DNA from 4 places in the Rhizobium sp. Leaf311 genome. Region 4 is predicted to be linked to each of the others. Evidence: riboswitches for the same ligand, from Rfam matches in the RefSeq annotation. Region 4 holds a riboswitch; each other region holds the start of a gene.
What was found. A riboswitch is a leader RNA that binds a small molecule or an ion and turns the genes downstream of it on or off. The one in region 4 is predicted to bind cobalamin.
Positions count from the first base shown of each region.

Region 1 (3,205 bases), on a different contig from region 4:
GACGCCTGTATCGTGAATAGCCTGCATGTACTGCCGCGACATCGGTTGCGGCAAGCGAGTTGGTGAGAACGCTGACCGAAACCCCGCTTGCAGACAGGCGCGAAAGCGTTTCCACACCCTTCTGCCCCGGTATGAAATAGGGCGATGTTATCTTGAGCTTATGCTTCGTCTCTTCCATCAAAGGCAGAAGCGTTTCCATGAGAAAGTTGCGACCGGTGCGTCGCTTTCCGGCTGCTTTTTCAGGCGGGTCGGCGACCACTTGCGCATTGTCCACCCAATGAAGATTATCGGCCCTCAGGAAGTTACCGGAATGGTGCTGGCTTTCCACCTGTGCAAGATAGGGCGAAGCGGCGTCGCCTGAGGCGAGTACATCCATGCGGCGCCGAAGTTTTGCGAGTTTGTTTGGCCTTCTTGCAAGAAGGGACCGAACAGGCACGGCAACGGCACTGTTCCAGTAGTCGTCGAAGATTTCCTCTGCCTGCGCAACGCATTCTCCGTGCGCGATAACATCGAAATCGCGGAAATTCGCGCTCTCGGCGGCGTCGAAATAGGCATCTCCAATGTTTCGCCCTCCGACAATCAAAACCCGACCATCTGCAATCCAGGCCTTGTTGTGCATACGTCGGTTGACGGAACGGAAACGCATGAGAAGCTCGAGCCCTCGGCGAATGACGTTCTCCCGTGCCTTTGTCGGGTTGAAGAGGCGCAGTTCGATGTTGGGGTGGCTATCTATGGCATGGAAGGCCCTGTCCGATATGGAGACACCCAAGTCATCCAGAAGCAGGCGAACACGAACACCGCGGTCCGCTGCAGCGATCACCTCGCGCATCACCAGCTGTCCGGTGAGGTCGGCGTTCCACATATAGTACATGAGATCAAGGCTGCGCCCTGCGGCGCGCGCGCTGCCAACGCGTACAGCAAATGCACCAAGATTGGATTGTATCAGGGAGATGGCGCTAGGTTCGGCATGGGCCGAACTGAGGTTGATCCAGTGCCGGTCGAGCGGTGTGGCATCGTCTGATTTCGGCAGGGCCGTAGAAGCAATCTTCGTAATGATCTTGTCACGATGGCGGGATGCCAGCGCAAGGCCAGCGAAAATTGCCAGGACGATCAACACTGCAAACAATGTTACGGCACTCACAGCGATCGTTTTATCCGCCCTATCGTAAAGACTTAAAGGTCTTAGTGGATCTCAATATTCCGCTTGTCAGCTTCCTGCTTGATGATGTCTTCAACCAGCTGGCGTTTCAATGAAGGGTCGCCCAACAAATAGTCGTCTGCAAGCTCGAAGATCGATTTTGGACGTTCCATGCGGCTCAACGTATCGAGGTCCGAACCAATCTGCTGCCTAAGTTCGTTGTAATCGTCCATCGTCTTACTCCATTTGCCTATAGAATGCACAGGTGGGCAGCACGGTTCCGCCATCTGCGAAATCGGCCACCAGCGGCTTGCATCTCGAACTCATGGCTTGCATAAGCGCTCGCATCAGGTGCCCGCGCGACGCGGGAGAATCGGGAACACGGTGAAAATCCGTGACGTGCCCAACGCTGTAAGGCCGAGGCATATTTCCAAATGCCACTAAAGTTTCGGGAAGGCGGAAATGTGCTGAAGAAGCCGAGTCAGAAGACCGGCCTGATACCATGGACCGAAGCGCAAGGACGGCGCCACGTTGTTAATTGGCAGGCGTTAAGCGCTATGCCATGCATTGTTGGGGAATGACGATGCCGACGGACGAACAGAAGCAGGCACTCAGGCCTGTTTGTAAATTTTCGCAGGACGAGGTCGACGCCGTCTATCGTGCCATACATGAGCGCCGGGACGTTCGCGATCAGTTCCTGCCTGACCCATTGCCGGCTGATCTTATTGAGAGACTGCTTGGCGCCGCTCACGCTGCTCCCTCGGTCGGGTTCATGCAGCCGTGGAACTTCACACTGGTAACCGACGCGGCGACGAAAGAGCGTGCTTGGGAGGCGTTTTCTCGCGCCAATGCAGAAGCGGCCAATATGTTCGAGGGTGAGAAGCAGGCGCTTTATCGCAGTCTCAAGCTCGAAGGCATTCGCAAGGCCCCGCTCTCGATCTGCGTGACCTGTGATCCTACACGCGGCGGCGACGTCGTTCTGGGGCGCACACACAATCCCCGCATGGATGTCTATTCCACAGTCTGTGCCGTGCAAAACCTGTGGCTGGCCGCAAGGGCGGAAGGTATCGGGGTTGGCTGGGTCAGCATCTTCCACGATGCGGACATCCGGGACATCCTCGGCATTCCCGACCATATTGAAATCGTCGCGTGGCTCTGTCTGGGCCGGGTCGACATGCTCTATCAGGAGCCGGAACTTGCGGTCAAAGGCTGGCGTCAGCGGCTGCCTATTGAAGAGCTGGTGTTCCGCGACAGGTGGGGAAGGTCTTAGCTGGCCATCACTGCTGTTGTGGCTGCGCACCCTTCAAAGCTGGATTTTTCAGATCGATTCGGCTTTGCTCCTCCGGCAGAAACTGTGGTCCAACCATGCGGACCTTGTTCTTCGCCGGATCATAATCTCGCTCGGGAATGGGCGAAGCCGTCTGTTTTTGCGGCTCTTGCGCAGGTTTTGCCGACTCTTCGTTGCCCTTCGGCTTGATCGTTGTGATGCTGGACTGATTTTGCAGCGCTGTGGACTGGGGCGCCTGATCCTGCTTCTTCTCATCATTCTGATAGGCCGCCATGTTGCAGCTGCAGGACGGTGACCTTTCGGAAGTGGGCTTGTCTCGATAGGCGAAAGCTGTCGGCATCGAAGAGTAGGGTTGGCCAGTCTTGGCAGAGACCATGTCGGAACTTTCCTGGCCCTCAAGCGCGTGATAAAAAAGTTCCGTCTGGGTGCCTGGACACATTCGCTCGCATTGCGCTGCCTGCGAGCGGAAATCCAGCGGCGTTGCGTTGGATGCGATGGGGAAAAATGCGCCGTCGCAGGTTCTCACGCATAACGTTCTAAGCCTACCTTGCATGGGCATATCGGGGTTCGGCCCATAATCGGAATAGCCGGGTTGCTCAAACGGATCACCCGGGCCGCGCATGTCAGGGTCCTGTGGCGGGTCGATGGTGGTGATCGATGGTGCCTGCTCGTCAAGACAGCCTTGCGCATCCAGAGCCGCCATAATTTGCTGTCGGTTGTTGCTGCCGCTGTTCTGCCGCCGTTCGGCAAGCATTCTGTCACGCTCCTGCGTGATCATT
Region 1 covers NZ_LMNZ01000020.1:473,827-477,031, reverse strand. Annotated here, with positions in the region: gene ASF69_RS19065 (phospholipase D family protein) at 1-1,141, opposite strand, end outside; gene ASF69_RS19060 (hypothetical protein) at 1,183-1,371, opposite strand; cobalamin riboswitch at 1,471-1,651, shown strand; gene bluB (5,6-dimethylbenzimidazole synthase) at 1,722-2,408, shown strand; gene ASF69_RS19050 (DUF2865 domain-containing protein) at 2,416-3,205, opposite strand, start outside.
Region 1: another riboswitch for cobalamin. It lies ahead of bluB (5,6-dimethylbenzimidazole synthase); the one in region 4 lies ahead of ASF69_RS08115 (CbtB domain-containing protein).

Region 2 (3,205 bases), on a different contig from region 4:
GGCAGCACCTGCCCCGGTATCATGGTTCGCGACACAATATCGGCACCGATCATGAAGATTGCGCCGATAAGCGCGGCAAAGGGCAACAGCCGACCGTGCCGGACGCCGACAATCATGCGGGCCGCATGTGGGATGACCAGCCCGATAAAGCCGATGGAGCCGACGATGCTGACCATGATCGCCGTCATCAGCGCCGATATGCCCGCCAGAACAATATAGACGCGGCGAACGGGAATGCCGAGAGAGGCCGCCGATTGCGAACCGAAGGTAAAGGCATCCAGCGCACGTGAATGCCAGAGGCAAATGGCAAGGCCGAGCACGGTCGCCGGCAGCGCCAGCCAGACATCCGGCCAGCGAACGCCTGAGAGATTGCCGAGCAGCCAGAACATGATGCCACGCGCCTGCTCGGCATTGGCGGCCTTGGTCACGATGAAGGATGTGAGCGCGTTGAAAAGCTGCGACCCTGCCACACCGGCCAGAATGATCGCGCTATTGCCGCGCCCGGCACGCAGTGCCAGAAGGCTGACGAGGGTAAAGGCCAGAAGTGCGCCCAGAAACGCGCCGAGCGGCATGGTCAAAAGCCCGGCCCCGAAACCCATGATGGCAACGCTGACCGCACCCATCGATGCACCTGCCGAAATGCCGAGAATATAGGGATCGGCCAGCGGATTGCGCAAAAGCGCCTGCAGGACGACACCTGATACCGCTAGTGCCGCGCCACAACAGGCCGCGACCACCGCCCGACTGAGGCGATAGTTCCAGATGATGCCCTCATCGATGGCATCCAGCGGATAATCCGCATGAAAGACGCGATTGGCGACCGTTCTGGCGACGACATCCATGGAAATGGATGTCTCGCCAATGGCTGCGCCAAGCCAGAGCGCAAGGCCCAGGAACCCGGCCGCCAGCAGGACGGCACGGGTGATGGTGAAGCAAGCGCGCATGGTTACCTGGCAAGGCCAAGTTGAACGACCGCATTGGCCAGAACTTCTATGCCATCGATGGTGCGGATTGTCGGGTTCATCGCCTGCGCATCCATGACAACGACATGGCCTTGGCTGACCGCAGGCATCAGGCTCGTAACCGGATCTTGCTTCAGGAACTTCTCCTTGACGACAACATCGTCAGCCGGAAAGCGTCTGCGGTCCATCTTGCCGACAACCACCAGCGACGGCTGAGACTTGGCGATGGTTTCCCAGCCCACGGTTGGCCACTCTTCTTCGCTGTCGATGACGTTTTTGATGCCGAGCGCCGACATGATGTAGCCCGGCGCGCCATTTTTGCCTGCGACATAGGAATCGATATCCAGCTCGGCGCTGGAGAACCAGAAGACGGCAGAGAGCTTGCCATCGACGGAGGCAATCTTTTTGCGTGCGGTTTCTTCGCGGGCCTTCAGATCGGCCACCAGCTTTTCGCCCCGGTCCTGAACATCGAAAATCTGCGCGAGATCGGTGATTTCCTGATAGATCAGATCCATGGTGAAGACGGAATGACGCACGCCATCACCGCCGCCGGTATTGTCCTTGCCGACGCAATCGGCAGGCGATGTATAGACGGGGATCTTGAGTTCCTCGAACTGCTCCGGCTTTGCCACCACGCCTTCCGGGCCGACATGCCACTGGAACTGCGCCGTCACCAGATCCGGCTTCTTGGCGAGAACGCTTTCGAAACTCGGATCATTGTCCGCCAGACGGTCGATCTTCGCATTGGCCTCTTCATAGCCCTTGATGACAGGGCCGATCCAGACCGCTGTTCCGACGACCTTGTCGGCAAGGCCGAGCATATAGAGAATTTCCGTGGTGCTCTGGCCGACGGAAACCGTGCGTTGCGGCGCGTGGGTAAAGGTAACGTCCCTGCCGCAATTCTTCAGCGTCAAGGGATAGGTGGTCGCAGCAGCGAGGGCGCCGCTTGCAGAGATGCCAAAAGCGGCGGCAGCAAAAATCGCAGAGCTTACGGCTCTTTTGAAATTGAATGTCATTTTCGATAGTCCCCGATCGTCAGCGTCTGCGCATCCAGGCAGACATGATTCAACACGTTTGAACGTCAATCCGTAACGACGCGCGTCAGGACGAACCGAAACCGGGACATGGCAAAAGGAATAGAGCGCCGGCAGGCGCAAGATACAATCACGATGATCTCCTGTTCCGGGCATCCCCGCCCGTGAATTGGATTGAACACATGACGGCAGGTCTCCTGGCTCACGGATTGACGTCTTGACCCGACCTTCCCGCGATGTTGCTTCGCAGTGGCATGGCGCCAGAAAAACCAGCGCCAAAAGGGTTAGACAATCCGCTCACAGTTGCGGGGGCAGCTACGGCATCAGGCCCGAAAGCCCTCACCGTATTCCCTATTATTCCTTGCGATTGCTCGCTCGAAACCGTCGCGACCAGATAGCCGTATTCCAAACCCGCCGTCAAGCGGAGCTTTTTGTTATGTTATTACATTTCAATTGAGAAGCCTAATTCTTCTTCGACAATGAAAAAAGCCGGGAATCTCTTCCCGGCTTTCGATCATGGAGGTTTTTTTGCCGTTTCAGGGCAACGTGTAGGCGATGACATAGTCACCCGGCTTGGTTCCGACAGATCCATGCCCACCGGCAACCATGACGACATATTGCTTGCCGTCATCCGTGGCATAGGTCATGGGCGTTGCCTGTCCGCCTGCAGGAAGCCGCCCCTCCCACAGTTGCTTGCCCGATGTCAGATCATAGGCGCGCAGATAGTTGTCGACGGCGGCACCGAGGAAAGCCACGCCACCCTTGGTAATCATCGGTCCACCGATGCCGGGCACGCCGACCTTGAAGGGCAGAGGCAGCGGCGTCATGTCATAGACGGTGCCGTTCTTGTGCTTGTAGGCAACGTCGCCCGTGCGGAGGTCCGCGCCTGCCACATAGCCCCATGGTGGAGCCTGGCAAGGAATTCCGAGCGGTCCGAGGAACGGGCCCATCAGCACGCCGTAAGGAGCGCCATCATTGCGGTTCAGGCCCTGTTCGCTCCCCTTTTCATCCTGGCCGCGCGGGGGAATCTCGCTGCGAGGCACGAGCTGCGATGTGAAGGCAAGGTAGGTCGGCATTCCGAACATGACCTGACGTTCCGGATCGACCGCCACGCTGCCCCAGTTGAACGTCCCGAAATTACCCGGGTAAACCAGCGTTCCATTCAGCGATGGAGGCGTATAGCGGCCCTCATAGTTCAGCTGGTGGAAC
Region 2 covers NZ_LMNZ01000001.1:50,465-53,669, reverse strand. Annotated here, with positions in the region: gene ASF69_RS00210 (iron ABC transporter permease) at 1-944, opposite strand, end outside; gene ASF69_RS00205 (ABC transporter substrate-binding protein) at 947-1,978, opposite strand; cobalamin riboswitch at 2,166-2,397, opposite strand; gene ASF69_RS00200 (glucose/quinate/shikimate family membrane-bound PQQ-dependent dehydrogenase) at 2,533-3,205, opposite strand, start outside.
Region 2: another riboswitch for cobalamin. It lies ahead of ASF69_RS00205 (ABC transporter substrate-binding protein); the one in region 4 lies ahead of ASF69_RS08115 (CbtB domain-containing protein).

Region 3 (3,205 bases), on a different contig from region 4:
GGCGGCTCGCATCATCGAAGTGCGGCAAAAGACCAACCGCTTTCCAGCCGGTCATGTCCGCGATCATGCGCATCCCTTCGTCAAACAGGCTCGCGTCTCCGCGAAAGCGGTTGACGATGAAGCCCTTGATCATGGCTGCGTCATCGGCGGCAAGAACCGTGCGTGTGCCGACAAGACTTGCGATGACCCCTCCGCGATCAATATCGCCGATGAGAATGACCGGTGCGTTCGCAGCCCGGGCAAAGCCCATATTGGCGATATCATTGGCCCGCAGATTGATCTCCGAGGCACTGCCCGCCCCTTCGACCAGAACGAGGTCTGCCTTGCTTTTGAGGTGATTAAAACTATACAGCACATGCCCCATGAGAGAAGCCTTCATGTGCTGGTAGTCGGCTGCCTTTGCGCTGCCGATGACCTTTCCCTGCACCACGATCTGCGCACCGGTCTCGCTTTGCGGTTTCAAAAGAACCGGGTTCATATGGACCGACAGCGCCACACCGGCCGCACGCGCCTGCAAGGCCTGCGCCCGACCGATCTCTCCACCATCCTCGGTCACTGCGGCATTGTTCGACATGTTCTGGGGCTTGAACGGCATGACGGAAAGACCCCGGCGCGTGAAGGCGCGCGCCAATCCTGCGACCATCAACGACTTTCCGACATCCGAGCCGGTCCCCTGAAACATCAAGACACGCGCTGCCATGGATTTAGAACTCGATGCCGGACTGAGCTTTGACACCCGCCTTGAAGTGATGCTTCACCAACGTCATCTCTGTGACCATGTCGGCAGCGTCGAGAAGCGGCTGTTTGGCGTTTCGCCCGGTCACCACAACATGCAAGCCAGGCCGGCGAGCCTGCAGCGTTTCCACGACTTCCTCGAGAGAGAGATAGTCATAGCGCAGTGCGATATTAAGCTCATCGAGAACCACAAGACCGATCGTCTCATCGGCCATGAAAAGCTTTGCCTCCTCCCACGCTTTTGAAGCGGCGGCAACATCACGCTTGAGATCCTGCGTGTCCCAGGTGAAGCCTTCGCCCATCGTGCGCCATGCGACACGATCGCCGAACAGGGCCAGCGCCTGCTGCTCTCCCGTTGACCAGGCGCCCTTGATGAACTGGACGACACCGACGCGACGGCCCGTCCCCAGCATACGCAGGGCCAGTCCGAAGGCTGCCGTGGACTTGCCCTTCCCCGGCCCGGTATGGACCATCAGCAGACCTTTTTCGATGGTCTTTTCCGAAACCTCCGCATCCTGCACGGCCTTTCGATTGACCATCTTGGCGCGGTGCCTTTCGGCTTCGCTGTCGCTGATATCACGGGTCATGCAGGTCGATCCTTACAGGCATTTTTGGTTTTCGAAGCGGCGACTATACCCAAAACGTCCCGCCGGGCAATGACGCGCGCCATTGACACAAAAGCATGGCAGGGCATAAGGGTTAAGCACTGACGGTCTTTTTCCGGCAACGGGAAAAGCTAAGAGGGAACACGGTGTAACCCGCTTTGCGGATAAATCCGTGGCTGCCCCCGCAACTGTAAGCGGTGAGCCCACGCTGGAAGCCACTGGACGAAATGTCCGGGAAGGCAGCGAAAGGGCGCTGAAGCCGCAAGCCAGGAGACCTGCCGTTTCAGGAAAAACGTCTGCCGGGCGGGGTGCTCCGGTCAGTCGGTTGTTCGGGCCTGGCTGCGCGTCTTCGCGTGCCATTTTCGATTTCCGCACCCCGAGACCATTGTGAAGGCGCGGAAAGCAGACCCTTGGATATGACAGCAACAGTACCCAGCCTGACGGACGTGACGGATAAGAGCAAGGCTCAAGGCGTTGTCGTGTTTGTCTGCCGCAGTTGCCGCGCGGAGGCCGATCCGACCGCAGAACCACGCGCCGGGGCAACGCTTGCACAGACCGTTTCGGCTCTTGGCAAGGACGAAGGCGTGACCGTGCGCAGCGTCAATTGCCTTGCAAACTGCAAGCGCGGCCTGAGCGCTGCGATCCGCACCCAGGACGGCTGGTCCTACATTTTCGGTGGCCTCGCACAGGACGATGCCGCAGATCTTTTGGTCGGCGCCCGCCTGCTGGAAAACGCGCCGGACGGGCTCATGCCCTGGCGTGGACGGCCCGACAGTTTGAAGCGCGGCATGGTTGCCCGCATTCCCGCTTTGCATCACACCGAGGAGACACCATGACCACGCTCAATCGCGTTCCCTGCACCATCGTTACCGGCTTTCTGGGCGCGGGCAAGACCACATTGCTGAGAGGTCTTCTCGAAAAGCTGGAAGGCAAGCGACTGGCCATCATCGTCAACGAGTTCGGCGATGTCGGCATCGACGGAGAGATTCTCAAGGGTTGCGGCATCGAAAGCTGCCCGGAAGAAAACATTGTGGAGCTGGCGAATGGCTGCATCTGCTGCACGGTTGCGGACGACTTTCAGCCAGCGCTGGAACAGATTCTCAGCCGTGAGCCGCGCGTCGAGCATATTCTGATCGAGACATCCGGTCTTGCTTTGCCCAAGCCGCTCGTACAGGCATTTCAGTGGCCCGCGATCAAAAGTCGCGTGACCGTCGATGCTGTTGTAGCCGTGGCCGATGGTGCAGCTCTTGCCGAAGGCATGGTGTCGCACGATCTCGAAGCCCTTGCTGCCCAGCGCCAGAATGATGAGGCCCTGGACCATGACGATCCGGTCGAGGAAGTATTCGAGGACCAGATCGCCTGTGCCGACCTCATCGTTCTCACCAAGGGCGACCTTCTGGATGCCGAAGGTCTGGAGCGCGCCAAGGCCCATATCAACGCCCATCTGCCAAAAGCTGCGAAGATTGTTGTCGCCTCCAATGGCGCCATCGATCCAGCCGTGCTGATCGGCCTCGGACTTGCCGTCGAAGACGACATCGAGAACCGCCACACCCATCACGACGAAGAAGAGGACCACGATCACGACGAGTTCGACAGCTTTGTCGTGGAGCTTGACGCCGTGAGCGACCCGGACGCCCTTGCAGAGCGTATCTCGCAAACGGCAGCCTCCGAAAACGTTCTGCGCATCAAGGGCTTTGTCGACGTTTCGGCAAAACCGATGCGGCTTCAGGTTCAAGCGGTTGGCTCAAGGGTCAATCACTATTTCGACCGCCCCTGGGCCGCTGGAGAGGTTCGTCGCAGCCGTCTCGTCGTCATCGGCGAGAAGGGTCTGGACCGTGCAAAGATCGAGCGGATGCTGGCGGCCT
Region 3 covers NZ_LMNZ01000018.1:54,330-57,534, forward strand. Annotated here, with positions in the region: gene ASF69_RS15945 (cobyric acid synthase) at 1-700, opposite strand, end outside; gene cobO (cob(I)yrinic acid a,c-diamide adenosyltransferase) at 705-1,322, opposite strand; cobalamin riboswitch at 1,429-1,638, shown strand; gene ASF69_RS15955 (DUF1636 family protein) at 1,757-2,176, shown strand; gene cobW (cobalamin biosynthesis protein CobW) at 2,173-3,205, shown strand, end outside.
Region 3: another riboswitch for cobalamin. It lies ahead of ASF69_RS15955 (DUF1636 family protein); the one in region 4 lies ahead of ASF69_RS08115 (CbtB domain-containing protein).

Region 4 (3,205 bases):
GTCTGATCAAGCGCTTCCCCTCAGCCCAAAGACTTGGGCTGGCTGGATTCCGGCTCAAGGCCGGAATGACGGAAGGTAAAAGGGAATGCCTGAAGTCAAAGAAAATCGCAGGCGGAACCAACAACAAGTCTCCCCCGCCGATACGCCAACAGCACCCACCCCAGCACACCCCAGCCCACCCCAGCAATCCCCACCCGCCACCACACACCGCCGTCACCCCGGACTTGATCCGGGGTCCAGCGATCCGACGTCCGTCGGATCAAAAGACTCTCTTCAGCCACAACACGACGTCCCTTCGGTCAAGAAACTCTCCCCAGCCAAAAGACGACATCCGTCTGATAAAGCGCCTGCTCCCAGCCCAAAGACTTGGGCCTGGCTGGCTTCCGGCTGAAGGCCGGGATGACGGGGTGGGTGAGATGTCCGGTGGGACAAAGCGGGTAAGCCCCGCCCGCCACGTCAGACTTGAGGCATCCCGCCCGCCGCAACTGCGGTAAAAACAGTCCTAGCGATCCAGAACGCGGCAAAGGCGGGCGGGACTGGTGGTGGCCTGTGGGGTTATGGCGCGGCGCAGGTCGCGGCTGTTGATGTGCAGGCTGCGGTCGGCGGGCAGAGCGAGGCGGGTGATTTTGGTGGTGGCGGCGCTGAGGAATGCGGCTTTGTTTGCCGTGAAATAGGCAAGGCAGGCGTCTCGTTGCGGCTCGACTGCCAGAAGCGCCCGGAAGGCCAGCCGGTGCATGACGCAGCGGCCTGCATGGTTGGGGACAGGGAAACTCAGCGCATCGAGCCCATCGCTCCATTCGGCGTCGTCATTTCCCTGCCCTGTCATTCTACCGTGCCGCCTCGAACCGCTTGAGGAAAAGGCCGCTGAGAGCGCCGAGAATAAGCCAGAAGACAAAGCTTGTGACGGTGGCCAGCACCACGAAGCGGCGTTCCAGCGGCAGGGGCGCCAGCGCATGTTCGCCCTCCGGCGGCAGCGGTGCGCCGATGATGTGCGGTGCCGCAATCAGCGCCACGGCGAGAATGGCGGCCCATGGTTCTGCGCGCTTGAAGGCCAGCAGCGCAAGCCCGCTTGCCGTGGCGGCAACGGTGCCCACCCACCACATCTGGCGTGCGCCGAGTTCGGCTGCCGGGCTGCCGGGCAGCTCTGGCGGCAGGCCGATCATGGGGGCCAGCATGACGGCGGCAAAGCCCGCAAGGCCCCAGAACAGGCCCTCACGCCAGCCATTTGCCGGGCCGCGCAAGGAAATCAGAGCGGTCAGCACCAGCGCATAGCCGATGGCCGTCAGCACATTGGCAGCGATGGTATAGGCATTGCGCTCGAACCCATCTGCCGGAGCCCAGGCTTCGGCATCGTGGTGATGGTCCGAAGGCGTTGCGGCGTCGTGGTGGTGATCTGCGGGTGCTGCTGCGGCATCATGTCCGTGGACATGCGCGGCCTCGCCACCGGCATTTTCGAAGGTTTCAGCCTGCAGAATAAGCGGTGTGGTGCCGATTGCCTGCATGGCGCTGACGGCCAGACCGGCAATCAGCCCAACCAGAACGGCGGTAAAAACGATGTTACGGAAAAAAGGCATGTCTCGTCTCCCCTCAATGGCAAGGGAAGGCGTTTGCATGGCGCGTATCATGCGCGGCATTGTGCACGGCCTCGACATGCGAAAAGCCGACGAAACCGACGATGAACAGGCCGAGTGCGGCGGCTGTCAGCGCCTGCGCGATTTTTGCTGTGGTTGACGATACGGCCGATGAAGCCGTGTTTTGCTGTATGGACATGGTGACCCTCTCATGTGCGGCCGGGCCATTGCTGATCAAAGCCCACAACCGCATTCAACATTCACCACGGGGAAAGAGACACATGGTTTTAAAGGCGGGAATACCCGACCTGCCAACCGTGCTTACCCGGACACCCCGCCGGTATTGACGACACTTCATGTGATGGCAGGTCTCCTGGCTTGCGGGTCACAACCTTGAAAACACCTTCCCGATCCTCCTGGTCCGCATCGTATTTTACGAGATCGAAAACGATTTCGCGTCGATGCGCCAGATCAGTGGCTTTTGTTTTCAGGCTCTCCGCTCACAGTTGCGGGGGCAGCCACGAATCAAGGTTTTCACACCCCTATCGTGTTCCCTTTTCACTTTCCGGGCGAACCGGAAAGACCATCACACAACCGTTATCCGGCGATCGGGCGCTCGAGTCAATGGGCAATTACCGCGCGGGCACGGCCTTGAGATAGGCCGCGATGGCATCACGGTCTTCCGCTGTCAGACGCGCCATGTTCTGCTGCACCTTGACCATGGAGCCACCGGCGCTGTCGAAGTCCGGCGTAAAGCCGGTTTCGAGATAGCTGGCAATATCGGCCCGTGTCCATGAACCGATGGTATCGGAGCCCGGGGTGATATCGGGAATACGTCCCTCGCCTTCCGGGTTTGGTCCGCCGGCAAGCCACTGGTCTTTCAGGAAACCGCCCAGCGCATCGCGCGGGGTGTGGCATTCGCCGCAATGGCCGGGACCCTCCACCAGATATTGCCCGCGAACGACCTGCGCGTCGGCATTGGCGATCTGCACCCTTGGCTGACCCTTGTCGAAATAGAGGAACTTCCAGCCACCCAGGCTCAGGCGAATGTTGAAGGGAAATGGCAGGTCATGCGCCGGTGCATCATTGGTGCTGGCGGGCAATGTTTTCAGATAGGCGAAGAGATCGTTGATATCCTGCGGCGTCATCCGCGCGTAGGACGCATAGGGGAAGGATGGGTAGAGATGCTCACCATCCTTGCCAACACCGCGCGTCATCGCATCGCCGAATTGCGCCACCGTCCAGCCGCCGATGCCATGCTGAGGGTCGGACGAAATATTGGGCATGTGGAAGGTTCCGAACGGGCTTGGCAGCGCCTGCCCGCCGGACAGTGTCTTCAAAGCGTCTCCGGTCGCATCCGGGGCGGCATGACAGCTTGCGCAACCGCCTGCCCAGAAAAGAGTTTCGCCATTGGCAAGGTTGGGCTCGCCCAGATTGGCCCAGTGGCTTGGCGGTTGACGCTGCGGCGCGGTGACCCACATGAAAACGCCGAACCCGGCAATGCCAGCAACAACGACGCCACCCGCCAGCTTCGTCCAGATGGAAGCCATTGCCTTCTCCGCTCCACTCAAAAATTCAAAATGCAAAAAGGCCCGCCGGTTGAGTGGCGGACCTGATGGGCGTGTATTACTTCT
Region 4 covers NZ_LMNZ01000004.1:492,625-495,829, reverse strand. Annotated here, with positions in the region: gene ASF69_RS08125 (hypothetical protein) at 503-826, opposite strand; gene ASF69_RS08120 (CbtA family protein) at 828-1,574, opposite strand; gene ASF69_RS08115 (CbtB domain-containing protein) at 1,588-1,770, opposite strand; cobalamin riboswitch at 1,917-2,174, opposite strand; gene ASF69_RS08110 (cytochrome c) at 2,204-3,121, opposite strand; gene ASF69_RS08105 (cytochrome c) at 3,198-3,205, opposite strand, start outside.